3 regions of the Streptococcus tangpeifui genome follow, and region 3 is predicted to be linked to each of the others. Evidence: predicted binding sites of a transcription regulator. Region 3 holds the regulator's gene; each other region holds the start of a gene.
The links. The regulator Rex, encoded in region 3, represses fermentation and respiration genes when NADH is low (regulators of the CRP and FNR family bind a similar motif). The targets are predictions, from matches to a motif close to TTGTGAANTANTTCACAA.
Positions count from the first base shown of each region.

Region 1: the regulator Rex is predicted to act here: its motif matches at 3,141-3,158, upstream of adhP (alcohol dehydrogenase AdhP).
Region 2: the regulator Rex is predicted to act here: its motif matches at 4,817-4,834, upstream of lpdA (dihydrolipoyl dehydrogenase).

Region 1 covers NZ_CP172427.1:1,709,491-1,719,972, reverse strand. The annotation lists gene ACFSN5_RS07875 (ATP-dependent Clp protease ATP-binding subunit) at 1-642, opposite strand, end outside; gene argF (ornithine carbamoyltransferase) at 862-1,827, shown strand; gene ACFSN5_RS07865 (DUF1797 family protein) at 2,081-2,311, shown strand; gene adhP (alcohol dehydrogenase AdhP) at 3,208-4,230, shown strand; gene ACFSN5_RS07855 (amino acid ABC transporter permease) at 4,838-5,530, shown strand; gene ACFSN5_RS07850 (amino acid ABC transporter ATP-binding protein) at 5,527-6,261, shown strand; gene ACFSN5_RS07845 (ferrous iron transport protein A) at 6,451-6,933, shown strand; gene feoB (ferrous iron transport protein B) at 6,930-9,083, shown strand; gene ACFSN5_RS07835 (FeoB-associated Cys-rich membrane protein) at 9,101-9,259, shown strand; gene ACFSN5_RS07830 (IS110 family transposase) at 9,766-10,482, shown strand, end outside.
Region 2 covers NZ_CP172427.1:661,307-671,788, forward strand. The annotation lists gene ACFSN5_RS03215 (ABC-F family ATP-binding cassette domain-containing protein) at 1-1,071, shown strand, start outside; gene ACFSN5_RS03220 (thiamine pyrophosphate-dependent dehydrogenase E1 component subunit alpha) at 1,248-2,216, shown strand; gene ACFSN5_RS03225 (alpha-ketoacid dehydrogenase subunit beta) at 2,264-3,262, shown strand; gene ACFSN5_RS03230 (dihydrolipoamide acetyltransferase) at 3,338-4,780, shown strand; gene lpdA (dihydrolipoyl dehydrogenase) at 4,977-6,743, shown strand; gene ACFSN5_RS03240 (lipoate--protein ligase) at 6,874-7,863, shown strand; gene ACFSN5_RS03245 (GbpC/Spa domain-containing protein) at 8,063-9,910, shown strand; gene ACFSN5_RS03250 (SGNH/GDSL hydrolase family protein) at 10,148-10,482, shown strand, end outside.
Region 3 covers NZ_CP172427.1:945,471-955,952, forward strand. The annotation lists gene ACFSN5_RS04350 (DeoR/GlpR family DNA-binding transcription regulator) at 109-852, shown strand; gene pfkB (1-phosphofructokinase) at 849-1,760, shown strand; gene ACFSN5_RS04360 (PTS fructose transporter subunit IIABC) at 1,757-3,715, shown strand; gene radC (RadC family protein) at 3,846-4,541, shown strand; gene ACFSN5_RS04370 (gamma-glutamyl-gamma-aminobutyrate hydrolase family protein) at 4,689-5,381, opposite strand; gene ACFSN5_RS04375 (redox-sensing transcriptional repressor Rex) at 5,594-6,232, opposite strand; gene ACFSN5_RS04380 (DUF1831 domain-containing protein) at 6,358-6,720, opposite strand; gene ACFSN5_RS04385 (cysteine desulfurase family protein) at 6,725-7,846, opposite strand; gene ACFSN5_RS04390 (ribose-phosphate diphosphokinase) at 7,850-8,815, opposite strand; gene ACFSN5_RS04395 (CYTH domain-containing protein) at 8,984-9,568, opposite strand; gene ACFSN5_RS04400 (GTP pyrophosphokinase) at 9,705-10,370, shown strand; gene ACFSN5_RS04405 (NAD kinase) at 10,345-10,482, shown strand, end outside.

The sequences.
Region 1 (10,482 bases), 760 kb from region 3:
CTCTTCAAATTGACCTCGGATACCAGTTCCTTGAACCAAGCTGACCACATCCAAGCGGATAACCTGCTTGCTCTGCAATTTTTGTGGCACATTACCATCAACGATCTTTTGCGCTAGGCCTTCAACAACAGCGGTTTTACCAACACCAGGTTCACCAATTAGGACAGGATTATTCTTGGTCCGCCGGTTGAGGATTTCAATGACGCGGACAATTTCCTGATCGCGGCCGATGACAGGATCGATATCGCCACGACGGGCCATATCAGTAATATTGATACCAAACTCCTCCAAGATACCTTCGGGTTGCTGAGGCTGAGCCTGAGAACGACGTCCCCTATTAGCTCCACCATTATTGCCTCCACGGTTACCACCATCGCGTCCTGCCTGTGTTTGTGGGGAATTAGGCAAGTCTGGGTTAAAAGCCCTGAAGTTGTTTAAATCGCCAAAGAAATCATCAAAGAAAGAATCCATGGATTGATTCTGTGGATTTTGGCTAGTTAAATTACTGTTGAGAATATTTTCTGGATCAGCTTTCATAATTCGGTAGCAGTTTTGACAGAGATCAATCTGCTTTTGCTGACCATTAACGTTTGCATAGAGATGTATGCTCGCATCGTTGAGCTTACAATTTTGACATAACATAGTAAACCTCCGATCTTGACCTATAGTCAATATTGGTCAAAGTCTATGCTGTTATTATAACATTCAAACTATAGAAAGCAAGCAAAAAGATTGAATTTTAGCAGACAAATCTCAAGAGTGCTAAAAACAAAAGCTAAATGAATAAAATACAGATATTCCTTGACAAATAGCTGAATTATTGTAAAATTATTGTATAAAAATACAAGAAAGAGAAAATATATGGCTAAATCATTTTTAAAAGAGATAGATTTTACTAAAGAAGAGCTGCTGGAACTGATTGAATCAGCTGCTAAATTTAAGAAGCTTAAGAAACAAAAGCAGGTTCACAGATACTTGGAAGGACTCAACATCGCCCTAATCTTTGAGAAAACGTCAACCCGGACACGTTCCGCCTTCACAGTAGCCGGTCAAGATTTAGGAATGAATGTAACCTATTTAGGAGCAGGTGAAACCCAGTTAGGCAAGAAAGAGTCGGTGACTGATACGGCCAAGGTCTTGGGCTCCATGTTTGACGGTATCGAATATCGGGGCTTTAAACAGGATGATGTCGAAACCTTGGCTAAATATTCTGGCGTACCTGTTTGGAATGGCTTGACTGATACCTGGCATCCAACCCAGATGATTGCAGACTTTCTAACCCTTAAGGAGCATTTTGGAAGCTTGGAAGGTCTGAGTATCGCTTATATCGGAGATGGCCGCAACAATATGGCTAATTCTCTCCTAGTCACCTCTGCCATCCTTGGTGTTAACTGCACCATTATTGCTCCTGAGAGTCTGCAGCCGGATCAAGCGATTGTCGATCTGGCCAAACAGCACAATACTGGAGCCAAACTGCTGATAACTGACGATCCAGCAGCTGTTAAGGGTGTAGATATGATTTACACTGATGTTTGGGTTTCTATGGGAGAAGATATAGATTTTAAGGATAGAATCGATTTGCTTCTGCCCTACCAAGTTAATCAGAAACTCCTAGATATGACGCAAAATCCAGAAACCATCGTCATGCACTGCCTACCTGCCTTTCATGATCTCAATACAAGCATTGGTCAGGAAGTCTACGATAAATATGGTTACAGCGAGTTAGAAATCACCGACCAGATTTTTCAAAAATTTAGCCCAATCATTTTCCAAGAGGCTGAGAACCGCCTGCATGCCATCAAGGCCATTATCTACCAATCTTATTAATAGGAAAGAATTGATCCTTAAAACCTTGTGTATGGTTCTGCTTTACAGAGAATAAGTGAATTTCAGTTTAATATAAAGGATAATACTGGCAAAACAGGGCAAATTTGGCTATTTTAGGGTTTCCACCTATCCCATTCTCCTAGTTTATGGTAAAATGAAATTGATTAAAAGATTAATGGAGCAAGGAGCAAAAGTAGTAGCTGGAGATATTTAGATTTCCAAGCTCCTTGTATCTTAGCTAAGGAGAATTTACATGGAATCACATTTGGTGAGAATCATTGATCGTCTCAATTTGATGACGACAGATGGGAGTAATCTGAAACGAAATTTTGAACGTGACGGTGTTGTTGTTGCGGAAGTTTCTTTTGCGAACGATCCTGAAAATGGTCCTGTTTTCACGTTGCGTGATGTCAAGGCACGTGAGACTTACACCTTCGATAGCATTGACCTAATCGCTATGGAAATCTATGACCTGCTTTATTAAGATAATCATAGAAAAATCGGGCTTTTTAGTCCGATTTTTTTATGGCTTCCAGCCAGTTTTTCTCAGAGAGAAAAACAAGAAAACCACCAGCTAGGCTGGTGGCAGATAAGGCTTTTAGTTTCCATTTATTTTTAGTCCGAGAGTGGGGCTCAATCAGTAAATTGTGATAATATCGCGATTTTGATTTTCCCCGTTCTCTATTTTAGGGCTCAGATCTCTGCCACATTCTTGTTTTTAGGTGGCAGGCTTTGGCAGTCTATCCCCAGACTACCAAAGTCCACTGGAGTATTTCAATCCCACCTAGGTACAGTTGATCTTGGTTTTCTCAAACAGTCTCCCAGACTGTTTGACCTATCACTTGCACAGTACTTAAACCAGTTACAGAAAGCCAATCAGCAGTGGTTCATTGGTGCTAAAGCACCTCATGAACTTGAACTGTGCAGAGATGAGACTTCTTGGCGTATCCAACAAGTCCTACTCCCAACAACTGCATCGATCTGGTAAATCTAGAACAATGTTAACGAGTCTGGACTTTTGCCCCAGACGCAAATAAACCGCCTATTTAAAGGAGAATCATAATTAGATGTTCATCAAGAAATAATAACAGGCAAATTTAAGTGGTTATCCTTATCTAAAACTATTGTGGACTTGGAGGTATCTTAGCTAATGGTAGATTTGAAGTTTTAGCAATGGCTGTTTTGTATGATTAATGATACAAGAAAAACCAATCTTTACGAGAAATTTTAGTACCTAGATCTCTTGTTTTAGATGAAATTTGGAGCAGTATGATTCTGTTCCTCTGCTGATTTACAGAAAATACTTGACAGTATTGTGAAATAATGTACAATATTCCTGTAATCGATTACAAAAAATAATTATATATAGGAGGAAGTGATATGAAAGCAGTTGTTGTAAACCAAGCATCAAATGGTGTTGAGGTAGTGGATCATGCTTTACCGACGGTTGAATATGGAGAGGCACTTGTGAAAGTTGAGTACTGTGGTGTTTGTCATACCGACTTGCATGTTGCTCATGGAGATTTTGGTCAAGTGCCTGGACGTATTCTTGGTCACGAAGGTATTGGTATCGTCCAAGAAATTGGCGAAGGTGTTGAATCGTTAAGAGTCGGTGATCGTGTCTCTATTGCATGGTTCTTCGAAGGATGCGGCCATTGTGAATACTGTACAACAGGTCGCGAAACCCTCTGTCGTTCTGTTAAAAATGCTGGCTATAACGTGGATGGCGGTATGAGTGAATATGCAGTTGTTACTGCTGACTACGCTGTCAAAGTGCCTGAAGCTTTAGATCCTGCTCAAGCCTCATCGATTACCTGTGCAGGTGTAACTACTTACAAAGCTATTAAAGAAGCAGGAGCAGCTCCTGGTAAATGGATTTGTATCTTTGGGGCTGGTGGTCTTGGCAACTTAGCGGTTCAATATGCTAAAAAAGTTTTCAATGCGCAAGTTGTCGCTGTAGATATCAACCAAGATAAGCTCAATCTGGCTAAAGAATCTGGCGCAGATATTATTGTCAATGGCAAAGAAGTTGACGATGTTGCTGCCTATATTCAAGAGAAAACAGGTGGTTGTCACGGGGTAGTGGTAACCGCAGTTTCAAAAGTTGCCTTTAACCAAGCTATTGATAGTGTCCGTGCGGGCGGTACAGTAGTGGCTGTTGGCCTTCCATCAGAATATATGGAACTTTCTATTGTAAAAACTGTTCTTGATGGCATTCGTGTTGTTGGTTCGCTCGTAGGAACACGAAAAGATTTGGAAGAAGCCTTTGATTTTGGTGCGCAAGGATTGGTTGTACCGATTGTTGAAACAGTTGATGTGGATACAGCACCTGATGTCTTTGATGAAATGGAAGCAGGCAAAATTCAGGGTCGCAAGGTTCTTGATTTCACTAAATTAGCTTAAGCATTAACCAGACTGCCTAGTAATTTGTGGTAATCCACGATTAATACTGGTGAGCAGCACTTACCCATTCCGTATCACTGAAAAACGCTCTAGGTATTTATCCTTAAAGTTGGACTAAACTATAATCTAACAGTGAGGATACAGTCCATAGTGGAGCGTTTTTTTTTACGATTGTCAAAGAATATTAAAAGGTTTCTTGTTGTAGATGCAACGACAAGAAATGGAAATATAGCCATGCATAGGAAAACACGGCTGCTGACAAAGAGGGAGAAAATGAAGAAAGAATCGCAGATCCAATAAAGGCAGAGGGACACTTTGTCTTCTAAATCCATCTAAGTTAACAATAAAATACTACAAAGGCAATTGATGATTTTCTTTGCGCCAGCTCAGAAAAATTCCCAATGGCTTTTTATTTACCTTCTAGTTATTTTTTCCAGAAAAATATGCAGGAATTTTGAGGAATTTCGAAAATTATAAAATAACATTGTATTATTATACATTTTATGGTAGAATGATTTACAAATTTATTGATGAGGCGTCTTCTTTTAAGTCAGTTGCCCGTCATTAGGAAACAGCCGATTGGCTATTTAAAAATAGGAGTAAATCTGTGCATTTCGATTTTTCTTTTTTACCCAAGTATTGGGGTTATTTTAACTATGGTGTTCTTGTCACCATTATGATTTCTATCTGTGTGGTTTTCTTTGGGACCATTCTTGGTGTACTGGTAGCTCTTGCTAAGCGTTCGTCTATCAAAGTTTTGAACTGGTTGGTGAGCTTTTATGTCTGGGTCTTTCGCGGGACTCCTATGGTGGTGCAAATCATGATTGCCTTCTTGTGGATGGACTTTAAAAACGCACCTTCTATTGGATTTGGAACAGTCGAACTAGACTTTTCACGCCTAATTCCAGGTATCATTATCCTCTCGCTTAACAGCGGGGCTTATATCTCTGAAATTGTTCGAGCAGGGATTGAAGCCGTGCCTAAGGGACAAACTGAAGCTGCCTATTCTTTGGGAATTAAGCCTGGAAAGGCTATGCGCTATGTGGTCTTACCACAGGCCTTTAAAAATATCCTGCCGGCCTTGGGTAATGAATTTATCACCATCATTAAGGATAGTTCGCTCTTGCAAACCATTGGAATTATGGAATTGTGGAATGGTGCCCAAACTGTTTTGGCAACGACTTACGTTCCTTTGGAGCCCCTCTTGTTTGCAGCCTTCTACTACCTCATGCTGACAACCATCTTAACGGCTGGTCAGAAGTGGCTTGAAAATCGTCTCGGGAAAGGACAAAAAGCATGACAGATACCTTGATTAGCATTAAAAATCTGCATAAGTATTTTGGACAAAATGAAGTTCTTAATGGGATTGATTTAGATATTAAAAGAGGCGAAGTTGTCGCTATTATTGGTCCGTCAGGATCTGGTAAATCAACCTTTCTTAGGACCATGAATCTGTTAGAAGTTCCTACCAAAGGGACTGTCAGTTTTGAAGGTGTTGATATCACTGACAAGAAAAACGATGTTTTCAAAATGCGCGAAAAAATGGGGATGGTTTTCCAGCAGTTTAACCTCTTCCCAAATATGAATGTACTGGAAAATATCACCTTGGCGCCAACTAAAATCAAGGGCCAATCCAAGAGTCAGGCGGAAAAGAAAGCCTATGAGCTATTGGAGAAAGTCGGACTCAAGGACAAGGCTAAGGCTAATCCAACCTCACTTTCAGGTGGTCAGCAGCAGCGGATTGCTATTGCCCGTGGTTTAGCTATGGATCCAGATGTTCTTCTCTTTGACGAACCCACTTCTGCCTTAGACCCTGAAATGGTCGGAGAAGTTTTGGCGGTTATTCAAGATTTGGCCATGTCTGGTATGACCATGGTCATCGTCACTCATGAAATGGGGTTTGCCCGTGAGGTCGCTGATCGTGTTATTTTCATGGACGGCGGTATCATTGTCGAAGAGGGCAGTCCTCAAGAAGTATTTGAAAATACTAAGGAAGAGCGGACTAAGGACTTCCTCGGGAAGGTCTTATAAGCAGCCTAGAGATTAGAGTGATCTAGTTTTTGGTCTAGTTTGGATAATAATCGGAAAAAGGAGCGAAAGATTATAATTTTTCGCTCCTTTTTGAAATGATTCCAATCTTCTTTAAACGCCTATCTAATGGGCTTTTCTATGGTATAATAGTAACAGTAAAATTTTTTCTTGTCAGCAAAGGAGGTCCTGATGATTTTACAAGAGGCAGACTTAAATAAGTCCTATCAAGTTGTCAGTATTAATCTGCCAGAAGATAGCCTGCGTCACCTCTCTAATCTGGGCCTCAGGGTAGATACGACCTTAAAAGTCCTGTCTAAGACCAAGTCCAGTGCCATTATCCTCTTAAAAGCTAATCGTTTGGCTTTTGACACATCAATATTAGCTAATATTGATGTAGCTGATTTAGCTGAGGAGGAAGAAATTCTCCCCTTATCGGAATTGAAAGTCGGTCAGTCTGCGTATGTTGAAAATATATATGCTCTCAATGAGGCCAAGCGCCGCTTAATGGATATGGGCTTGACCAAACATACTAAGATTTATTTGCGTAAAGTAGCACCGCTTGGGGATCCTATCGAAATCAGTCTGCGAGGTTACGAATTGACCTTGCGGAAATCAGAAGCTCAAATGGTTAGTGTTATTAGAATCAAGGATGAGGAAGGAGACAGGGAATGACAGAAATTGCTCTTATTGGGAATCCCAATAGTGGTAAAACCAGCCTGTTTAATCTGCTGACGGGAACCAACCAGCAAGTGGGGAATTGGCCTGGTGTTACCGTTGAGAGAAAAAGCGGTCAGGTTAAAAAATTATCAAGTGTAACTGTTCAGGATTTGCCAGGCATCTATTCGCTTTCTCCTTATAGCCCAGAAGAAAAGATTGCCCGCGATTATCTCCTTAGCAACCATTCGGATGCTATTTTAAATGTGGTTGATACAACTAATTTGGAACGAAATCTCTATCTGACGACCCAATTGATTGAGACAGGCATTCCAGTTACCCTTGCTCTCAATATGAGTGATGTGCTCAAGAGTCAAGGGAAGGCTATTAATGCTGAAAAACTATCCTATCAATTAGGCTTACCAGTCATCGCAACCAGTGCCCTGAAGAATACTGGTGTTGACAAGGCCATTAAAAAAGCCAGTCAGACTACCAAGGCTAGTGTGGAGACCATCCAGTATCCAGCCTATGATGATAAATTTGAGGCAGCTTTGGCCCAAATTATTCAAGTGCTTGGTCAAACAGTACCTCAGAGGTCCAGCCGCTTTTATGCCATCAAACTCTTTGAGAGGGATCAACTGGTTCAGGCAGAAGTCAACCTCTCCCCTTTCCAAAAGAAAGAGATTGATGACATTATCAAGATTACTGAAGAAGTCTTTACCGAAGATTCAGAAACGATTGTTGTTAACCAGCGTTACGCTTTTATTGAACGTGTCTGTCAGATGGCTCAGAGTCAGGATGACGACTTTAAGATGACTCTTTCTGACCGTATTGATAAGATTGTGACCAATCGGATTTTAGCCTTGCCGATTTTTGCTATGGCTATGTTCATGGTTTATTACCTCTCTATTCAGACGGTGGGCACCTTTGGAACAGATTGGGTCAATGATGTCCTCTTCGGTAGCTATATTCCTGATTTAGTCACCAACATTTTACAGGATTTACGGGTGGCCGACTGGCTCCAGTCCTTAATTGTGGATGGGATTGTTGCTGGGATTGGGACTGTACTGGGGTTTTTGCCCCAAATTTTTGTTCTTTTTGTCTGTCTAGGCATTCTGGAAGACATTGGGTATATGAGTCGGATTGCTTTCGTCATGGATCGAATTTTCCGACGTTTTGGTTTGTCAGGAAAGTCCTTCATTCCGATGCTGATTTCAACAGGTTGTGGTGTACCGGGAATTATGGCCAGCCGAACTATTGAAAATGAGCGGGATCGTCGTATTACTATTATGACAGCAACCTTTATGCCTTGCTCAGCTAAACTGTCCATAATTGCCCTGATTGCAGGAGCTTTCTTTCCCAACAGCCCTTGGGTTGCTCCAAGTACCTATTTTATGGGGATGCTGGCTATCATTTTTTCAGGGATCGCCCTTAAGAAAACCTCCTTCTTGGGTGGTTATACCAGTCCCTTTATTATGGAATTGCCTAGCTATCACCTGCCTAAGACTAGAGCCGTGTTGCGTTATGCCTTGGGGAAGGCTATGAGCTTTGTCAAACGAGCTGGGACTATCATCTTTAGCTTGACTGTCCTGATTTGGTTTATGTCTTCCTATAATTTTGCTTTCCAAGCGGTTGAAACTGACCAAAGTATCTTGGCCAGTCTCGGTCGTCTCTTAGCTTGGATTTTCACACCGCTGGGATTTGGAAACTGGAAAGCGACAGTTGCAGCCATTACTGGTCTAGCAGCCAAGGAAACAGTGGTAGCGACCTTTGGGATTCTCTACCACAATCCAGATGCGACCGAGACCAGTCATGCTCTTTGGTCCAGCCTTCAAGGAGATTATACAGCTCTAGCTGCCTATTCCTTCCTGACCTTTAATCTCCTCTGTGCTCCATGCTTTGCGGCCATCGGAGCTATTCGCCGGGAAATGGGCAACCTCAGATGGACCTTGCTGGCCATTGGTTTCCAAACTGGTCTAGCCTATTTAGTCAGTCTAGTTATCTATCAATTAGGTTTGGTCTTGCTTTATGGTAGGACTTTCACTGTTTGGACAGGTCTAGCTCTATTGATTGTTGGGGGCATGGTTTATTTTATCCTGAGGAAACCGAGTCAGGTCAAGGAAAAAGTCATTACCTTGGAAAATCTTCCTTTAGCAGATAAACTATAAATGTGGAGGTTTAATTTATGTCAACCTTTATTATTGCAAGCTTGATTGCCCTAGCTGTTCTAGCTGGTCTGCGTCATTATATTAAACAAAAAGGATCCTGTGGCGACTGCGATTGTGCCTGTCCTATTAAAGATGAAATGCATAAGGTTAAAAAAATCAACCAGAAGATTTCTTAATCAGAAGGGTCCTAGCAGGGTTAGCCTATCAACACGAACGAGGATAGACAGCCATGATGATTTAGCTCTCACCTATGAAGTATTGTAACCTCTGAAGAGTTACAAAAGATTGGTAAATCTTCATAAAATGGCGATTGCGATTTTCCTAGCTCTCCCATTTTAAGGTTCTAACTTCTACTGTTCTCTTGTTTTACGGCAGCAAGTTTTGACAGCTTATCTCCAGACTGCCAAACGCTCCTTAAGCCAATAAGTCCATGAGGTTGGGCAAGACATCCATGATGGCTCCGCCCTCACCCACAGAATAATGAAAACGGACACACAGCCCTCACTAGGTGTATAATCTTAGTGAGGGCTTTGTGGTTGACGAGTTAATGATTCTAGTAATCGAGGGCAAAACTGATCCACTCTACTGACGAGCACCCCAAAATATGCGATAAGCATGAGTATAAAAATACGACTAAAATTCGGTAGATAAGCTCTCTTATTTTAGGAAGGAGGGAATTGTCATGGATGTTCTCTATCAATCTTGTGCAGGTATTGATGTCCATCAAGCCAATATTGTTGTTTGTATTTTACATGGGTCACTCACCTCAACTCGTCCAAAGCGTGAGATGGCAACTTTTGATACAACAACTAAAGGCCTACGTGCTTGCCACGATTTTCTTAGACAATTTCATGTGGAAGCCGTTGGTCTGGAAAGCACCGGTGTTTATTGGCGACCTGTCTGGCATGCTCTATGTGATGACTTCGAGTTGATACTCGCTCAACCAGCTCACATGAAGGCCATTCCGGGTCAGAAAACCGATAAGAAAGATGCTCACTGGATTGCTAAATTAACACGGATTGGTCTGCTTCCTCGGAGTTTCGTTCCCGATGAAACCATCCAAGAATTGAGAGAGTTGACCAGACAACGAAAACATTATGTGGAAAGCCGTAATCGTGAAACCAATCGTATTCATAAAATTCTTCAGTCAGGCGGCATTAAGATAACGACGTATATCGAAGATATTATGGGTGCTTCTGGTCGTCATCTCCTTCAACTATTGATTGATAAGACGCCTATTACTCCTCGCATTGTCCATCAATCAGTTTATACCACCTTGAAGAAGAAAGTGCCACAACTTCTGGAAGCCTTGGATGGTTATTTCTCTGACCATCATTGCTTTATGTTAAAGCAGTCCTTGGAGATTTATGATTTTTATCAGAAGCAGATTGAGTTGTTG
Region 2 (10,482 bases), 280 kb from region 3:
AAACGGGCCCAAGCCCGCCGTAAGCAGTTGGAGAAGATTCAACGACTGGATAAGCCTCAAGCCCAGCAGAAGTCAGCCAATATGACCTTCCATGCGGATAAACCGTCTGGTAATGTTGTTCTGACAGTTTCGGAGGCTGCTATCGGTTATGACAATCAGATCTTGTCCCAACCCATTAATTTGGATGTTCGTAAATTTGACGCTATTGCTATCGTTGGCCCCAACGGTATTGGTAAGTCTACTCTAGTTAAGTCTATTGTTGGTCAAATCCCTTTTATTAAGGGGCAAGGCCACTACGGAGCTAATGTCGAAATGGGTTATTATGATCAGACCCAGTCTAATCTGACTCAAACCAATACCGTTCTTGATGAGCTATGGAATAATTTTTCGACCACAGCGGAAGTGGAAATCCGCAACCGTTTGGGCGCTTTCCTCTTTTCAGGTGATGATGTCAAGAAGTCTGTGGCTATGCTCTCTGGTGGGGAGCGGGCTCGATTGCTTCTGGCTAAGCTCTCCATGGAAAATAACAATTTTTTGATTTTGGATGAGCCAACCAACCACTTGGATATTGACAGCAAGGAGGTTTTAGAAAATGCCTTGATTGATTTTGATGGCACTCTGCTCTTTGTCAGTCATGACCGTTATTTTATCAACCGAGTGGCCACCAAGGTGTTAGAAATTTCGGAAGCTGGTTCTAAACTTTATCTGGGGGATTATGACTACTATCTGGAGAAAAAGGCCGAGGAAGAAGCCTTGGTTCAGTTAACTCAAGCAGAAGCTGACAAAGATATTTCTATTTTAGCTGAGTCTGGTGGTAACTCAAGTCAAGATTACCAGATTCAAAAAGCTAATCAAAAAGAGGCTCGCAAACTGACCCGTCGTATAGAACAGGTAGAAAATGACTTAGAAGATATTGATAATAGGGTTGCAGCCATTTCAGGGGAAATGGAGCAAACAAATGACACTCAAGACTTAGTGGATTTGCAGGCAGAGCTTGATAAACTCACCCAGCAGCAAGACAATCTTATGTCAGAGTGGGAAGAATTGAATGAGCAGTTAGAAAAAATTTAGTAAACGGTTGGATTCCTCGTCCTTTATGTCTGGGCGAGGATTTTTTGAGTTTGTGAAAAAAATATTAAAGTTTACCCTGAAAGCCCTTTCTTTATTGTAATATCAATGAGCGTATTTTTTGAAGTTTGTGAAATTTTGAGATAGAATAGGCTTATAAAAGATTATGGGAGGTCGTTATGACACAACTTTCTAAAGAACAGTTATTAGACTTGTACTTGAAAATGGAACGCATTCGTGAGTTTGATATGCGAATCAATAAATTAGTCCGTCGTGGTTTTGTCCAAGGGATGACTCACTTCTCAGTAGGGGAGGAGGCAGCCAGTGTGGGAGCTATTGCTCATCTGACTTACGATGATATTATTTTCTCAAACCACCGTGGTCATGGTCAGTCTATCGCTAAGGATATGGACCTTAATGGTATGATGGCTGAGTTGGCTGGTAAGGCTACAGGTGTTTCAAAGGGTCGGGGTGGTTCGATGCACTTGGCTGACTTTGAAAAAGGCAACTATGGGACAAACGGTATTGTTGGTGGTGGTTATGCTCTAGCAGTCGGAGCTGCTCTTACCCAACAGTACAATGACACTAACAATATCGTCGTAGCTTTTTCTGGTGATGGAGCGACTAACGAGGGCTCTTTTCATGAGTCTGTCAATATGGCAGCAACATGGAAGCTACCGGTTATCTTCTTTATCATCAATAATCGCTATGGTATCTCGATGGCTATCAACAAGGCGACAAACACTCCTCACCTCTATACCCGTGCAGAAGCTTATGGTATCCCAGGTTACTATGTTGAAGACGGTAATGATGTCATGGCTGTCTATGATAAGATGCAAGAGGTAGTAGACTATGTCCGTGCTGGCAATGGCCCAGCCATTATTGAAGTTGAGTCCTACCGCTGGTTCGGTCACTCGACAGCTGATGCTGGTAAGTACCGTAGCAAAGAAGAAGTGGATAGCTGGAAAGCTAAAGACCCGCTTTTGAAGTTCCGGGACTTTGCAGCTAAAGAAACAGATATCACAGCAGAGGAGCTGGATACTATCCATGAGCAAGCGGTTAAAGAAATTGCCGATGCTTATGAATTTGCTCAAAATAGTCCGGATCCAGAGCTTTCAGTAGCTTTTGAAGACGTCTGGGTAGATTAAGTTGTAATCATTTTTCGAATGTAGTTGATAGATTAATGGAGAACACAATGACAGAAACAAAAACTATGGCCTTGCGCGAAGCTGTAAACCTCGCAATGACCGAGGAAATGCGTAAAGATGAGAAAATTTTTTTAATGGGTGAAGATGTCGGTATCTACGGCGGAGACTTTGGTACCTCAGTTGGTATGTACGAGGAGTTTGGCCCCAAACGCATCAAAGATACGCCAATTTCAGAAGCTGCTATTGCTGGATCAGCTATTGGGGCCGCTATCACAGGACTGCGTCCTATCGTAGATATCACTTTTATGGATTTCTTGACGATCGCCCTTGATGCGATTGTCAATAATGGTGCTAAGAATAACTATATGTTTGGTGGTGGTCTCAAGACCCCTGTCACTTTCCGCGTGGCATCGGGTTCTGGTATCGGTTCAGCAGCCCAGCACTCGCAATCTCTGGAGGCTTGGTTGACCCACATTCCAGGCATCAAGGTGGTTGCCCCTGGCAACGCCAATGAAGCCAAGGGCCTCCTCAAGTCAGCCATTCAAGACAATAACATTGTTGTCTTCATGGAACCAAAGGCCCTCTACGGTAAAAAAGAAGAGGTTAATCTCGACCCTGATTTTTACATTCCGCTGGGAAAGGGAGAGATCAAGCGCCAAGGAACTGACCTGACTGTTGTGACCTACGGTCGCATGCTTGAGCGTGTCCTGCAGGCCGCTGACGAAGTAGCAGCACAAGGTATCAATGTTGAAGTTGTTGACCCTCGCACTCTCGTGCCACTTGATAAAGAACTGATTATTAATTCGGTCAAGAAAACGGGTAAGGTTATGCTGGTCAATGATGCCTACAAGACAGGCGGCTTTATCGGTGAAATCGCAGCTATGATTACTGAGAGTGAAGCCTTCGATTATCTTGATCATCCAATCGTACGTTTGGCCAGCGAAGATGTGCCAGTTCCTTATGCGCGTGTTTTGGAACAAGCCATCTTGCCAGATGTCGAGAAAATTAAGGCTGCAATGATCAAAATGGCAAATAACGGAAATTAAGAACATCACTCTAACAGTATTAGAAAGGATGGTAGCAAGCCAGCTCAGAAAGCGTCGTGCTTGCAAAAATAGATTATGGCAGTAGAAATTATTATGCCCAAGCTCGGTGTTGATATGTCTGAAGGCGAAATCATCGAGTGGAAAAAACAAGAGGGTGATACTGTTGCTGAAGGCGATATCCTTCTTGAAATTATGTCGGATAAGACCAATATGGAAATTGAAGCCGAAGACTCTGGTGTCTTAGTCAAAATTGTCCACCCTGCTGGTGATACTGTACCCGTTACCCAAGTTATCGGGTATATCGGTGAGGCTGGGGAAGTGATAGAGGCTAGTTCAGCTAGTCAATCAGTCTCAGCTGCTGTTCAAAAAACAGCATCGATGACAGTTCCTCAAGAAGTGCCGCAAGCGACTGAAACTCAAGCAAAAGTGCCGGTTCAAGAGTCGGCTCCGCAAGTGCAAGCTGGTTCTACTCCTACCGCCAAACCGCAGGGTTCTGGTAAAGTTCGTGCAACCCCGGCAGCCCGTAAATTGGCAGCCGAGCAAGGAATTGATCTTGGACAAGTACCTGGAACTGGTCCTCATGGCCGTGTCCATAAGGACGATGTTGAGAACTTCAAGGGTACTCAGCCTAAGGTAACACCTTTAGCTCGTAAGATGGCAGCTGATCTAGGTGTAGACTTGACAAGCATTTCGGGTACAGGAATCTTTGGTAAGGTGACTAAGAAAGATATTTTAGCTGCTAGCCAAGTGACAGCGCCGGCTCAAGCAGCTACGCCGACTTCCGAGGTACTTAAAGCTAAAGCAAGTCTTCCAGAAGGTGTTGACATTAAGCCAATGTCTGCGATGCGAAAGGCTATCGCTAAGGGTATGACAAATTCTTATCTGACAGCACCAACCTTTACACTTAATTACGATATTGACATGACCAACCTTATGGCGCTTCGTAAGCAAGTCATCGACCCAATCATGGAAAAAACTGGGCAAAAAGTAACTTTTACCGACCTGATTGGTTTAGCTGTTGTTCGTACTCTAATGAAACCAGAGCACAAATACCTCAATGCTTCTCTGATTAATGATGTCAAGGATATCGAGCTGCACCGTTTTGTCAACTTAGGCATCGCAGTTGGTTTAGATGATGGTCTTGTAGTACCAGTCGTTCATGGTGCTGACAGGATGAGTCTGTCTGAATTTGTCGTCGCTTCAAAAGATGTTATCAAGAAGGCTCAGGATGGTAAGCTTAAGGCGGCCGAGATGTCTGGTTCAACCTTCTCTATTACTAATTTGGGAATGTTTGGAACCAAGTCTTTTAACCCAATCATCAACCAGCCAAACTCAGCTATTTTGGGTGTGGCAGCAACAGTGCAGACACCTGTTGTCGTTGATGGTGAGATTGTTATCCGTCCAATCATGCAGCTCTGCTTGACCATTGACCACCGGATTGTCGATGGTATGAATGGCGCTAAATTCATGGTTGACCTCAAGCACATCCTTGAAAACCCAATGGAATTGTTGATTTGACGGCGAAATAACGAGATAGGCTATCAGTAGAAGAATTTTTAAACAAAATCACAATAAAGAAAGGATGTAGAGCGAGAGAAAGAGGAAACTGAACTCGAGCGGGAAGCTCGGACAAAAGACCAGTCGTTTGGAAAATCAGGATTTTCTACGATTTCCTAGATTCAGTTGCTTTCTTTTCGCTCTTGGTATCTTAAATATGGCAGTAGAAATTATTATGCCCAAGCTCGGTGTTGATATGTCTGAAGGCGAAATCATCGAGTGGAAAAAACAAGAAGGAGACACCGTCCAAGAAGGGGATATCCTCCTTGAAATCATGTCCGATAAAACCAATATGGAAATCGAAGCGGAAGACTCTGGTATCTTGGTTAAAATTGTCCATCAAGCTGGTGAAACAGTACCAGTGACCGAAGTTATTGGTTATATTGGTGCGGAAGGTGAAGTTGTGGATACTGGTACTGCGTCAGCCCCTGCTTCTCCAGAGCCAGTTGTCGAAGAAGCGACTGCTAATTTAGAAGCCGCAGGTCTGCAAGTTCCTAAGGCTCCGGTTCCTGATGCTGTACCAACCCCTGCAGCCCTAGCTGATGATGAGTATGATATTGTTGTGGTCGGCGGCGGTCCTGCTGGTTACTATGCCGCTATTCGTGGTGCTCAGCTAGGCGGAAAGATCGCTATCGTTGAAAAAGCAGAGTATGGCGGTGTCTGCCTCAACAAAGGCTGTATCCCGACCAAGACCTATCTGAAAAATGCAGAAATTTTGGATGGTCTAAAGATTGCTGCAGGCCGCGGCATTAATCTCGCATCAACTAACTACAGCATTGATATGGACAAGACTGTTGACTTTAAGAACTCAGTGGTTAAAACATTGACTAGTGGTGTTCGCGGTCTCCTCAAGGCTAATAAGGTTACCATGTTCAATGGTTTTGCCACAGTAAATCCCGATAAGACCGTGACAATTGGCTCTGAGACAATTAAGGGTCGCAGTATCATCTTGGCAACGGGTTCAACAGTCTCTCGTATTAATATTCCGGGTATTAATTCTTCATTAGTATTGACTTCTGATGACATTTTAGACCTGCGTGAAATGCCTAAGTCGCTAGCTGTGATGGGTGGTGGCGTTGTTGGTATTGAGCTAGGTTTAGTATGGGCCTCTTATGGTGTTGAAGTTACTGTTATTGAGATGGCTGATCGTATCATTCCTGCTATGGATAAAGAAGTATCGAAGGAACTAGAAAAAATCCTGACGAAGAAAGGGATGACAATTAAGACACAGGTCGGTGTCTCTGAAATTGTTGAGGCCAACAATCAACTGACGCTTAAACTTAATAATGGCGAAGCAGTAGTTGCTGAAAAGGCTCTTCTATCTATCGGCCGAGTACCACAGTTAAAAGGTTTGGAAAAACTTAATTTGGAAATGGAGCATGGTCGTATCAAGGTTAATGATTACCAAGAAACTTCTATTTCTGGAATTTACGCACCGGGCGATGTTAATGGTATCAAGATGTTGGCCCATGCTGCCTACCGCATGGGTGAGATTGCTGCTGAAAATGCTATTTGGGGTAATGTCCGTAAGGCTCATCTTGATTATACGCCGGCTGCCGTTTATACTCATCCGGAAGTGGCCATGTGTGGTATCACAGAAGAAGATGCCCGTCAACAGTATGGCAATATTTTGGTCGGCAAGGCTAGCTTTACTGGCAATGGTCGTGCTATTGCGTCAAATGAAGCTCAAGGTTTTGTAAAAGTCATTGCCGATACCAAGTATCATGAAATTCTTGGTGTTCATATTATCGGTCCGTCTGCTGCTGAAATGATTAATGAAGCTTCGACTATTATGGAGAATGAACTGACCGTTGATGAATTGCTCCAGTCTATTCATGGACATCCAACCTTCTCTGAGGTACTTTACGAAGCCTTTGCTGATGTGCTTGGAGAAGCCATCCATAATCCACCGAAACGCAAATAATATGCTGATTCTGCTCATTTATGTATAATAAAGGAAGAAAGAGTTCTGGTTGATCTGAACTCTTTTGTTTTGAAAATCTTGTTAAATCGTAATATTAACAAAATTTGAATGAGATATGAGGAGTTACTACATGAAATATATCGTCAATAAGTCTAACAATCCTGCCTACAATGTTGCCTTGGAAGCGTATGCCTTTCGAGAATTAGTCGATGAAGATGAAATCTTTATTCTCTGGATTAATGAGCCAGCTATTATCATCGGTAGGCACCAAAACGCTATTCAGGAGATCAATAAAGAATATACGGATGCGCATGGTATCCATGTTGTTCGTCGTTTATCTGGTGGTGGTGCTGTCTACCATGATCTTAACAATCTCAATTACACCATTATTTCTAATAAGTCTGATGAAGGGGCTTTTGATTTTAAAACCTTTTCGGAGCCTGTGATTGCAACATTAGCTGATCTGGGGGTTACAGCAGAGTTTTCTGGCCGTAATGATTTAGAAATTGATGGTAAGAAAATTTGCGGGAATGCCCAAGCTTACTATAAGGGGCGGATGATGCACCATGGCTGTCTACTATTTGATGTGGATATGACCGTCTTAGGTAATGCTTTGAAAGTTAGTAAAGATAAGATTGAATCTAAGGGAGTCAAATCTGTGCGTTCACGCGTGACTAATATTCTAAGTGAACTGCCAGAGAAGATTACAGTTCAAGAGTTTTCTGATAAAATTTTGGATAAAATGAAAGGAATGTATCCTGATATGACTGAGTATGTTCTCAGTGCTGATGAACTGGCTAAAATTCAAAAATCTTACGAAGAGCAATTTAATACATGGGATTGGACTTATGGTCAGGCACCAGAATATACCATTGAACGCAATGTTCGTTATCCTGCCGGTAAGATTAACACTTTTGCCAATGTTGAAAATTCAATCATTAAAGGAATTAAGATTTATGGTGATTTCTTTGGTGTCTTGGATGTTGCCGCTGTAGAGAATATCTTATTGGGGTGCCGATACGAATATATGGATATTTTGGAGCGCTTGAAAACGGTGGATATCAGTCGCTATTTCTCTGGTATGAGTGTTGAAGAAGTCGCTAAAGCAATTGTAGTTTGATAGAAAAATTACACCAAAATAACAAATATTACTTTGGAAATACGAAAATATTGAGTTTTTTTATAAAATATCCTTAAACGCCTCCTGAGATTGATTTTTAATAACTAATTTGTTACACTGTTTGACATAGCAAATCTTTTACAAATAAAATAATTTTGTAACAATTGCTAAATTTCTATAATCAAGAAGGGTTATTAAAATGGGAAAGAAGAAATTGACTCAGTATTCACTTCTTAGCGGTTTAGTTTTAACTTCAATCGCTGCTGGCCAACAGGTATTGGCTGATGAAGCAACTGATACAACTGCTAATACAGCAGCTGATAATCAAGCGTCACAAGTTGCGACTACTGGACCTCAAGTTAAAGTTGTTGATCAACAAACTGAAGGTAACAAAACAACGACGACATCAGAAGTTACTTCACCTGAGTTGACTCAAGCTGTCAATGATGTTAATAACTTCAATGAAGCTAACAAACCATCAACTGGCAATACTGATAAAGGTGATGTCAACAAAGATGGGGCTCAAGATGCTAATACTACACAATCAAATGTAGTTGTTCCGCCTGTAACTATTTCGCAAGGTGAAACTAAGACTTATGATACTGTTGAAGAAGCAGATGCTGCTAATAAGGCGCAAGCTGAAGAAGTTAAAAATACTTTGACTCAGTATCAAAAAGATGTTGCTGATTATAAAGAAAAATTAGCTAATTACAACAAAGAAAATGAAAAGTACATTGCTGATAAGGCTGCTTATGATGAAAAAGTTAAGGCTTACAATGACTACCAAGCTAAAGTAAAAGACCTATCAAATCCTGAAAACGCAACAGTTGCTAAGGGACTTATTTATAACAATGAACCAAACGCAGTGGTTTCTATTGACGGTGTTAGCCAATATGTGACTAAAGAAGCACAAGCTAACCACGTTCAAGATGAAATTCTTCAACAATTTAATACGGATAAGTATCCAGGATCTGACTTCACATCAGAAAATCCATACGCTAATAATGAAGATGCATGGTTCAAGATGAATGTTGGTGATACCGTTACGGCTACTTACACTGGCCTTGAAAATGCAACTTACCTTGGTACTAAGATTGGTAAGGTTGTCGCAACTTATAAGTTGAACAGTACGACTAGCAATGATAACACTGCTATTGTAAAACTTTATCATGACCCAACCAAGACAATCTTTATTGGTGCTCAAACATCAGATGATCCTTCTAAGGAAATCACTGCTGATTTGCAAGTGAAGTTCTACGATGAAAATGGTCATTTGATTAATATCAATGGTGACAACTCAGTTATCAGCTTGTCTTCACTCAACCACTGGACAACTGAATACGGTGATCACGTTGAGAAAGTTCTTAACATTGGTGAGAATAAATTTGTTGGCTTTAAAGATTCATCTGTTAAGATTAATCCTGATGGTGCTATTTATTCACCATCTGATAATGAATTTGTTGCTAATGGTGCCGCTCTCAATAGTGACGGTGAAGACGGTTGGGATAAGATCAATCCAGATGGAGAAAAACGGACCAAAACATCTGCTTATGGTGCCGCAGCAATGACTTATAATGGTGAGCCATTCACCATTTCAGCTTCTGGTAACAATGTTGGAGTTCCAACAGCTATCTGGTTTGCTGTGAACTCCTTGGCTGTTAAAGCTCCGGGTGAAGCTCCAAAAGAACCAGAGAGACCTAAGCTATCTGCTGTGAGCGTTAAGTATAACAAGGCTATTGTTAAGGCGGTTGCTGAAATGCCAACTCCAGGACAACCAACGCCGCCAACACCAACAACACCAGGTGAACCAACGCCTCCTACTAGTCCGGAACCTCCTAAGTCACCAGCACCTTCGCCAGCTCCTAAAGTGCCAGAAAAGCCTGTTACAGCTGCTCAAGGTGCCCAAGCTACTCCAACGATGCAGAAAGCTCAAGCTCTGCCGCAAACTGGTGATGCTAACAGCTATGGTGTTGCTGCCTTCGGTGCTGGAATTGTAGCCTTCTCTACTTTAACACTTCTTGGAAGTATGAAACGTAAAGAAGACTAAGCTCAGTTTCTATATTGATAAAATACTTAAAAGATCTGCTCATCATTTGGATGGTGGGTCTTTTTTATGGCTCTCTGTCAACGGTGACTTATAGCTAGACACGAGAAGAGCTTTTTTTATTAGGGCTTCCAGCTTTTCTAAGAAAACCACCGGCTAAACTGGTGGCTGATAAGGCTTCTAACTTCCATTTATTGATTTATAATGGTCAATTGCTAATTTTTTTGCTAGACTAAACTTATGATGTTTGAATCGAGAAATAATCCTGCGCTTACTAATCATCAAGAGGAACGGTGCCATCAGTTTCAGACTGAGAAGGTCAAAGAGGCCAGTATCCTGTTTATGGGAGATTCCATTGTTGAATTTTTCCCTTTGAAAAAATATTTGGGGCATAATTTTAATTTTGTTAACCATGGTATTGCTGGTATTTCGGCCCATTGGCTGGCTGATCATATTCCAGAAGTTTTGGGACATCAGGAGCCCGATAGAATTTTTTTGCTGATTGGCACCAATGATATTGGTATGGGATATGATGTGCCAGCTATTGCTGAAAAAATTGAAGAATTGATCCATCA
Region 3 (10,482 bases):
TTTCTATCGATGGGGCAAGGGTTTGACTGTTTTTGGAAGAAAGTGCTTGACATTGGAAGAAATTGGCTTATAATAAAGATTGTAAACGATTGCAGAGGGGGTGTTGCTATTCTTAAGTTAGAGCGTAAAAAGCTGATTATGGAGCGAATCAGCCAGTATGATTTTGTGACCTTAGACAGTTTAGTATCTCTGTTAGAAACGTCCGAATCGACAGTCCGCCGTGATTTGGACGAACTTGAGGCTGAGCGAAAACTACACCGCATTCATGGCGGGGCAGAAAGGCTTTCCAACCTTCAAGAAGAGCTGAGCAACCAGCAAAAGGCTATCAAAAATGTTCAAGAGAAAAAACTGATTGCTCAGAAAGCCAAGGACCTGATTGATGATGGTGAAGTCATTTTTATTGAGGCCGGGACGACCAATGAACTTTTGGTGGACAAGTTAACGAGTCAAAATTTGACGGTGGTGACGAATTCTATCCATCATGGCATCAAGCTTGTTGAAAAGGGGATTCCTACGGTTATGATTGGGGGGAATGTTAAGATTCCTACTGACGCTAATATTGGGCCTATCGCCTTTCAGCAGATTAACCAGCTCAATTTTGATAAGGCTTTTTTGGGAACTAATGGGATTGATGGTGAGAATCTAACCACTCCCGATATTTATGAGGCAACCATTAAGCAGGCAGTCATTGCCAGCAGCAAGGAAGCCTTTGTACTGACTGATGCTACTAAGCTGGATCAGGTAGCCTTTGCTAAGTTTGCTAAACTGGAAGAGGTTACCTTGGTCATTAATCGCTCCTCTAAACCAATTGTCACTACTATAAAGGAAAAAACGAAGGTGATTGAAGTATGATTTATACCGTAACCCTCAACCCATCTATCGACTACATCGTTCGTCTGGACAGGGTCGTTCTCGGCAGTGTCAATCGCGTGGACAGCGACGATAAGTTTTCTGGGGGGAAGGGCATCAATGTTAGTCGAATTTTGCAACGCTTAGGTGTGCCTAATACGGCAACAGGTTTCTTGGGCGGTTTCACTGGCAAGTTCGTTGAAGATGGACTCAAGACTGAAAACATCCCAACAAAATTTGTTCAGGTTGATCAAGATACTCGAATTAATGTCAAAATAAAGGCAAATGATGAGACAGAAATCAATGGTGCTGGTCCTGAAATTAGTCCAGAGCAGTTGGCTGATTTGGAAGCCATTCTGGCAGGCCTTTCGGACGATGATACTGTGGTTTTTGCGGGTTCTGCCCCAAGTAATTTAGGCAACCAAGTTTATAATCGTTTGCTTCCTGTCGCTAAGGAAGCAGGCGCTCAAGTTGTTTGTGACTTTGAAGGGCAAACTCTCTTAGATTCCTTGAATTATCAACCGCTCTTGGTTAAGCCTAATAACCACGAACTGGAGGCTATCTTTGATGTCCAGCTCAGCGGCTTGGCAGATGTTGAAAAATATGCTAGAGAGATTCTAGCCAAGGGAGCTCAAAACGTTATCATTTCTATGGCAGGTGAGGGGGCTTTGTTGGTAACACCAGAAGCTGCTTATTTTGCTAAACCAATCAAAGGTCAAGTTAAAAATTCGGTTGGTGCAGGCGATTCAATGGTTGCTGGCTTCACAGGAGAATTTGTCAAATCTGGTGATCCAGTCCAAGCCCTAAAATGGGGTGTGGCTTGCGGGACATCGACCGCCTTTTCCGATGATCTAGCTAGTGTCGATTTTATCAAAGAAACTTATCAAAAAGTAGAGGTAGAAAAACTATGAAAATTCAAGATGTCTTGAGAAAAGAAGTCATGATCATGGATCTGCAGGCAACTACTAAGGAAGCTGCAATTGATGAAATGATTTCTTCCTTGGTTGACAAGGGAATTGTTACCGACTTTGATACCTTCAAAACAGGTATCATGAATCGGGAGGCCCAAACTTCAACTGGTTTGGGTGATGGTATCGCCATGCCTCACAGCAAAAATGCTGCTGTTAAGGAGGCAACGGTACTCTTTGCTAAATCAGCTAAGGGTGTTGATTATGAAGCTCTTGATGGTCAGCCAACCGACCTCTTCTTTATGATTGCAGCTCCAGATGGTGCCAATGATACTCACTTGGCTGCCTTGGCTGAATTATCTAAGTATTTAATGAAGGATGGCTTTGCTGATAAATTACGTCAAGTAACCACTCCTGAGGAAGTCATAGCAACCTTTGATGCAGCAGAAGAAGAAAATCAGGCAGAAGCTGCTGCTAAGGTTGCTCCAGCCGCTGACGATGACCAGCCACTGGTCGTTGCGGTTACTGCTTGTACCACTGGTATTGCTCACACCTACATGGCAGAAGAAGCACTGATTAAGCAAGGACAGGAAATGGGTGTTAATGTTCGAGTTGAGACCAATGGTGCTTCAGGCATCGGTAATGCCCTAACAGCTGATGAAATTAAACGCGCTAAGGGTGTTATTGTTGCTGCGGATAAGGCCGTTGAAATGCCTCGTTTTGATGGCAAACCATTGATTTCTCGCCCAGTCGCTGAAGGTATTAAAAAACCAGAGGAATTGATTAATGCTATTTTGGATGGTAAGGCAGAAACCTACCATGCGGCCGCAGGAGAAGCTAGCTCAGCTGCCGCTGATTCTGGTGAAAAGACCGGCCTTGGAGCCGCCTTCTACAAACATTTGATGAGCGGTGTTTCGCAAATGCTGCCATTCGTTATCGGTGGCGGTATCATTACTGCAATTTCTTTCTTGATTGATAATTTTATGGGTGTTCCGCAAAGTCACTTGTCAGACCTAGGTCACTATCATACTGCTGCAGCTCTATTTAATCAAATTGGAGGAGCCGCCTTCTTCTTCATGTTACCAATCTTGGCTGGCTACATCGCTTATTCAATTGCTGAAAAGCCTGGTTTAGTAGCCGGTGTTACGGCTGGTTATATTGCCAAAGTTGGTTATGCCATCAATATGATTGGTGTTGATGAAAGTAAGCTAATTCCATCCGGCTTCCTCGGTGCTTTAGTCGGTGGTTTCTTAGCTGGTGGTGTGGCTTTGATGCTGAAAAAATATGTCAAAGTCCCTCGCTCTTTGGAAGGGATCAAGTCTATCTTGCTCTTGCCTTTGCTTGGTGTTGCTATCACAGGCTTGTTAATGCTTTTAGTCAATGTACCAATGGGAGCTATCAACACAGCTTTAAGTAGCTTCTTGGAAGGTTTATCAGGAAGTTCGGCTGTACTTCTAGGCTTGATTGTTGGTGCCATGATGGCTATCGATATGGGTGGCCCATTCAATAAGGCAGCTTATGTTTTCGCTACAGGTACGTTGGCAGATCCTAATGCTCTTGCGCATGGTGGTACAGTTGTTATGGCAGCAGTTATGGCCGGTGGTATGGTTCCGCCGTTGGCAGTCTTTGTAGCCACTCGTCTTTTCCCTAAGAAGTTTAATAAGGAAGAGCGCGATTCCGGTTTGACCAATATTGTTATGGGCTTGTCCTTTATTACCGAAGGGGCTATCCCATTTGGTGCTGCTGACCCAGGTCGTGCTATTCCAAGCTTTATGGTCGGTTCAGCTTTAACAGGAGCTTTAGTTGGTGCTGCGGGTATCAAGCTTTTAGCTCCTCACGGCGGTATCTTCGTTGTTGCTTTGACAACAAACTGGTGGCTCTATCTGATCTTTGTTGCCATCGGAGCAGTTGTATCGGGTATCATCTTCGGTGCTCTCCGTAAGGAACAAGATGCTTAACTTAATGTTCAAAAATGACATCTATCTCTTCAGTTATTCATTTAACTGGAGGGATTTTTAATTTTTAAAATGTTGCGGAAAAATAGCATTTTTGCCACTGGCCTACGAATATAAAGTTAGGAGGTAGAACATGTATAGTGTAGAAATTCATGAAGAAGCTATGAGACCCAGAGAACGCCTGATTAGTCTTGGTGCAGAGAGCCTGAGCAATCAAGAGCTATTAGCCATTCTCTTGCGGACGGGAACTCGACGGCACCACGTTTTAACTCTGGCCAATAATATTTTGGAGACAGTTGATAGCTTAGCAGATTTTCGCAGTTTATCCTTGGAGGAGTTGCAAGCTATTCCAGGAATCGGTCGGGTTAAATCCATTGAGCTGAAAGCGGCCTTAGAATTCTCTAAGCGCATCAATCAAACATTGCCTGAGAAGTCAGAAAGGATTATTTCCAGTGACCGTCTGGCCAAGAAAATGATAGCAGAGTTGCGGGATAAAAGACAGGAGCATTTGATAGCTCTCTATTTAGACACTCAGAATCGCCTGATTAAAAAGCAAACTATTTTTATTGGTAGCGTTCAGCGCTCTATTGCAGAACCACGAGAGATTCTCCACTACGCTTGTCGAGTTATGGCAACATCAGTTATCGTTGTTCATAACCATCCTTCAGGACAGCCTGATCCGAGCCGTTATGATATTGTGTTTACAGAGAAAATCAAACGCTGCTGTGATGACCTTGGTTTGGCCTTTTTGGATCATATTATCGTTGGTTATGATCATTATTATAGTTTTCGGGAAAAAACAGATATTATCATTGATCTGCCCAGCTGAAAATATTGAAACTAACTTGCTAATAAAAAGACCAGGCAGTAGAAAACTGTCTGGTCAAAATGATAAGTAAGTAGCTTAGCTCTTGGGAAGCTGCTTAATGATATGAGAGGATAGCAGCCTCTTAATTTTCAATCGCTTTTTTCATGCCTATAGTTCGTTGACAAAATAGTTGAAGAGCTCTTGATCTTCCTGCCGACTGCCAATCAGATGCTCTGGATGCCATTGGACTCCTAAAAAATGGATATCAGGATGGTTGGAAGCAACGGCTTCGATGGTTGCATCTTTAGGATCCTCAGCAATAACATCAAGATAGGGAGAGAGTTCCTTAATGCTCTGATGATGGAAGGAGTTGATTGTGGTTTCAGAGCCGTAGATTTCAGCTAATTTTGTATTGGCTTTGATCGTCATTTCATGGGAGAGATAGTCAGTCGGAGCCTCCTGCCAGTGATTTTCAATGGCTTGGTTGAGGTTACCTCCCAGAGCCACATTCATTAGTTGGGTACCACGGCAAACGGAGAATATAGATTTTCTTTGACGAATAGCTTCATCGATAATGGCAAATTCAAAAATATCTCGGCGGTGAGAAAAATCATCATCTAATGCCTGTTTTGTTTCGTGATAGAATTCAGGATCAACATTTTGTCCACCAATCAATAGAATTTTATCCACCATACCAACATACTCGATAGCATCATCGATGGAACCAATAGGCAGGAGCAGAGGAATTCCACCAGCCCTTTGAACCGCTTGGACAAATCCTTTGGGAGTATAACTAGTGGTGATGTTATCGCTGTTAGGCCTTTCATTTGTTGTAATACCAATGATTGGTTTTTGCTTCATTAAGGAAAACCTCCTAGGTGGTAAAATATGAATTGAGAAAGAGATGGGACGGAAACTTGCCTCCCCACACATTGTGCTAATCTTTGAAGAGGAGCATAAGGCAGTTGAAAGGGCATATAATAGACAGTATCGCTAACTCATAAGATGACCTAGAAAAAAATCTATAAGCATCTATCTTACATGCTCTTCAATTTTATTGAACTTTAATACTTTTAGTGATTCTGATTCATAAAGAAGAGAAGTGTCTGGAGTTCACTGGTCAGATCGACGTATTGCACAAAGACACCCTCAGGCAGGTGCAAATTGACTGGAGAGAAGCTCAGTATTCCTTTGATACCAGCCTCTACTAGCTGATCAGCGACTTCCCGGGCTTTAAGACTGGGAACAGTCAGGATGGCCGTCTGGCAATTAGAGTTTTTGAGATGCTCTTTGACGGTCGAAATACCGTAGATAGGAATGCCATCGTCTGTCTTAGTATTAACCAGTTCATGATCATCCGTATCAAATGCCATTATAATTTGCATCTTATTGCGTTCATGAAAACGGTAGTGGAGCAGGGCTCGGCCCATATTCCCGCAGCCGACTAGGGCTACACTAGTGATAGAATGATCGTTAAGGATATCAGCGAAGAAATTCATCAACTTCTTAACGTCGTAACCAAATCCCCGTCTCCCTAGTTCACCAAAGTAAGAAAAATCTCGGCGAACAGTGGCTGAGTCGATTCCGATAGCTTCAGCAATTTGCTTGGAGCTGGCCTTTTCAATATTCCCTGCATTAAAGCGTTTAAAAGTTCGATAATAGAGCGATAGGCGTTTGGCTGTCGCTTTTGGAATAGATTTATCAATAACCATGATTGACTATCTCCAATCTATTTTAAAGTCAATAGTTCTAAGTTAATTGTAGAACAAGATTGTGAAAACTGCAACAAATTTGTGATAAAAAAATCCTATGTTAGCATAGGATTCTTCTATCGAAATCAAAGATTTGGACTGTCATTTTCTGTTTTCGTAAAAATATCTCGCTCGACCAAGCTATCCATCAAAAAGTAAAATTTATCTTGAATAATAGCTGTTTTGTCTGATTTAAAGATATTGACCAAGCGCAGTCCAGACTGGTCGGTGATACTGAGTTTAAAGGAAGACAAATCCTTGTGAATAGTAATTTTAACAGGGAAACCTTGTCCAGAATTGGGAACCTCTTCCAGAAGACGGTTAAGTTCGTAATGACCAAGTTTATTTGGTTCAAAAGTTGTATCTCTCAGTGTATATTTTTTAATCTTAGGACTGATGGTATAGGTATACTTACAGTCGTCCAAGTGAATAGATTTTTCAAATGCCATGGTATCATCCTATAATTTCTTTTAATTGTTTTGCGAGTTTGATTAATTCCTCAGGGGTATTGAGTTCTGACAGGCTGATGCGAATGGACTCGTCCAAGCGAGAGGAGTCGCTCCCGTAGTAGGCTTCCAAAACATGACTGGGGTCAACAGTACCAGCGGTACAGGCAGAACCCGTCGATACAGCGAATCCTGCTAAGTCTAATTGGGTTAGGAGAAGATTGTTATGGCTTCGCGGAAAACCGATATTGATGACATAGGGAAGGCTGTTATCACTCCCGTTGAGATAGTAGTCTAGGCCTTGCTTAGTCAATTCTTTTAAGAAGACATTGCGGAGGTGAGCTACTTTTTGATAGTTCCCATCTAAGTTTTGGTCGGCCTCTTTGAGTGCTTGAGCCATACCTGTAATGCCAATCATATTCTCAGTGCTAGCCCGTCTTTTATCCTCTTGCTCGCCACCGTGCAGGAGATTGTCCATGTGATGAGGTTTGGCATAGAGAAAGCCCGTTCCCTTAGGACCGTGAAACTTATGAGCAGAAGCAGAAAGGAAATCAACACCGAGTTCTTCGGGCCGAATAGCCATTTTGCCCATGGCTTGGACAGCATCAACATGAAAAACTGCCTGATGGTCAGCCAAAAGCTGGGCAAAGTCGCTTATAGGGAAAAGATCTCCGGTTTCATTATTGGCCATCATAGTCGAGACTAGGATGGTATCTTCTCTAAGGGCAGCTTTGAGCGCCTCTACAGTGAACTGATGGTTGGCATCAGGCTGGAGATAGGTCACTTGGAAACCAAATCGCTTTTCCAAATAGTCCATAACATGGAGGACTGAATGGTGCTCAATGGCAGTGGTAATCAAGTGTTTGCCCTTATCTTGATTGGCTAGAGCGTAGCCCTGAATGGCCATGTTATTGCTTTCGGTGGCTCCAGATGTGAAGATAATATTTCTAGGCTGAGTCTTTAAAGTCTTGGCTATAGTAAGCCGGTTTTCCCGCAAGAGATGGCTGGCTTGACGTCCATAGGTATGGATACTGGACGGATTGCCAAAATTGTCGGTCATAACCGCTGTCATTGCGTCGATAACACTTGGAATTAAAGGAGTTGTCGCAGCATTATCAAGATAAATCATCTCTTAATCCTCGTCTTCGGCAGTATAAGTGAAGAGTGGACTGAGTGGTTTGTGGTTGTGAATGCGAGTGATAGCATCACCAATCAGCCCGCTAGCTGAGATATAGGTAACATTGCTGCTGACTCTTTCTTTGGTAGCTACAGAGTCAGTCACTAGAATTTCTTTAATAGGAGCTGCTTCGAGAATTTCAGCGGCTCCACCGGCGAATAGACCGTGGCTGGCAACCGCATAGATTTCAGAAGCACCATTACGTTCGACAATTTTAGCCGCTTCAGCGAAGGTTTTACCGGTATTGAGAATATCATCAATCAAGATAGCCTTTTTTCCAGCGACCTCTCCGATAATGTACCCTTCTTCACGGTGAGTATCGTCTTGAGCATAGTCAACGATAGCAATTGGAGCATCTAGGTATTCTGCCAAGCTACGAGCTCGTTTGATACCTGAGTTTTTGGGGCTGACGACAACGACATCAGAACCCTTGAGTCCCATGTGAACATAGCGTTCCGCAAAGAGAGGAACCGTAAAGAGGTTATCAACTGGAATATCGAAGAACCCTTGTACTTGAACAGCGTGCAAATCAAGCGTTAGGATACGGTCAGCTCCGGCTTTGACCAACATATTAGCGACCAGCTTGGCTGTGATAGGTTCGCGCTGCTGAGCAATGCGGTCTTGGCGAGCGTAACCAAAGTAAGGTATGATGATATTGACTGAATTAGCCGAAGCCCGCTTGCAGGCATCAATCATAATTAGGAGTTCCCAGAGATTGTCATTAACAGGAAAGCTAGTCGACTGGATGACGTAGATATCATAGCCACGGACACTTTCTTCGATGTTAATCATGATTTCACCGTCGGAAAATTGCTTAGAAGCTAATTTGCTAAGCGGAATTCCAGCTGCTTGTGAGATTTTTTCTGCAATAGCAGTATTAGATGTCAGCGAAAATAATTTTGGGGTGCTAGTTTCTACCATGACAGTGTCATTCTCCTTTGAATAAGCGATAAGCTCAGAGGCTTATTGAGTGTGTAAGAAAATCAAGGGTGACTGAGGGGAGGAGTTTCCCTAGTTTTAGGCCTCGAAATCTTAGAATTTTCCTTTTATATTGTACCAAAAAAGGCTGATTTTTCCAGCCTTTTATCGCTATTTAAAAAATCTATCATTTTGTTTTAAGGTTGAGCAGAAGCGTGCTACTTTACTTTTAGCATATTTAAGATCAATGTTATTTTCTAATAAGAAGGCTTCAAAATCGACTTTGCCCTTATCAGGCTCCTCAACTTCAAGCTCTAGTTCATAATCAATTCGGCCTGCGTAATTGTTCTTATCTAGGGCCATGAGACCAATGGGAGATTCTTTTTCCCGCCGAACGGTTGTCAAGTGGCCTAAATTTTTAAGCTGGTCGCAGTCAACACCGTGCTCATGAATGAGGTCCTTAATGGCATTGTCAGGAAATTGACAAGATTCAATAATCTGTCTCGCTTCTTGGCGGCTAAGATCAATATTGTGTTCCAAGGTGCCCACCTCTTTAGGAATTTTCAGAGTTAGTTCGGCTCCCTTGTCAAAGGTACGAATACGCAGAGACAAACGCTTTTTTCGCATAATAAAGTCATCGGTATCAAAGTAGTAGTTGGTTTGGGTGATAGCCGGAATGTGTGAAAAGAGGGTCTCCATTCGATTGAACTCAGCCTTATTAAGCATGGTCTTGTATTCGATTTCCAAATGATTCATTTTGATTTTCCTTCTGTAGCCCTTTTTATGGTATAATTTTACTTAAACTAATTTTATAAAAATGTGGACTAATTGACAAGGCATGACTGTTGATTAGTCATAAGCCTAGAAAAACAGGAGTTTAAAGTAGACAAATATGGAATGGGAAGCCTTCTTAGACCCCTATATTCAGACTGTTGGTGAATTGAAAATTAAGTTTCGAGGCATTCGTAAGCAATTCCGCAAGCAGAATCGCCATTCGCCTATTGAATTTGTGACCGGTCGGGTTAAGCCAATTGAAAGTATCAAGGAAAAAATGCTTCTTCGTGGTGTTAAGGAAGAGCATTTGGCCGAGGATATGCAAGATATTGCTGGTGTGCGTATTATGGTCCAGTTTGTTGATGACGTTCAAGAGGTTTTAGAATTAATTCGTCAGCGTCATGATATGACAATCGTCCAAGAGCGAGACTATATCAATAATCGTAAGGCCAGTGGCTATCGGTCTTACCATGTGATTATTGAATATCCAGTTGATACGATTGACGGACAAAAAAACGTGCTGGCCGAAATTCAGATTAGGACACTGGCGATGAATTTCTGGGCTACCATTGAGCACTCACTTAATTACAAATATAAAGGGGATTTCCCGGAAGAAATTAAGCAGCGGCTTGAGGTAACCTCTAGGATTGCGCGTGAGTTGGATGAAGAAATGCGAAAAATTCGGGATGATATCAAGGAAGCTCAGCTTCTGTATGATCCTGTTAGCAGAAAACTAAGTGATGGTGTAGGAAACAGTGATGACACAGATGAATTATACAGGTAAGCCTCAGACTAGGGTGGCCATTATTGCTAACGGTAAGTACCAAAGCAAACGAGTCGCCTCCAAAATTTTTGCGGCTCTCAAGCCCGATCGGGATTTTTATCTCAGTAAGGAC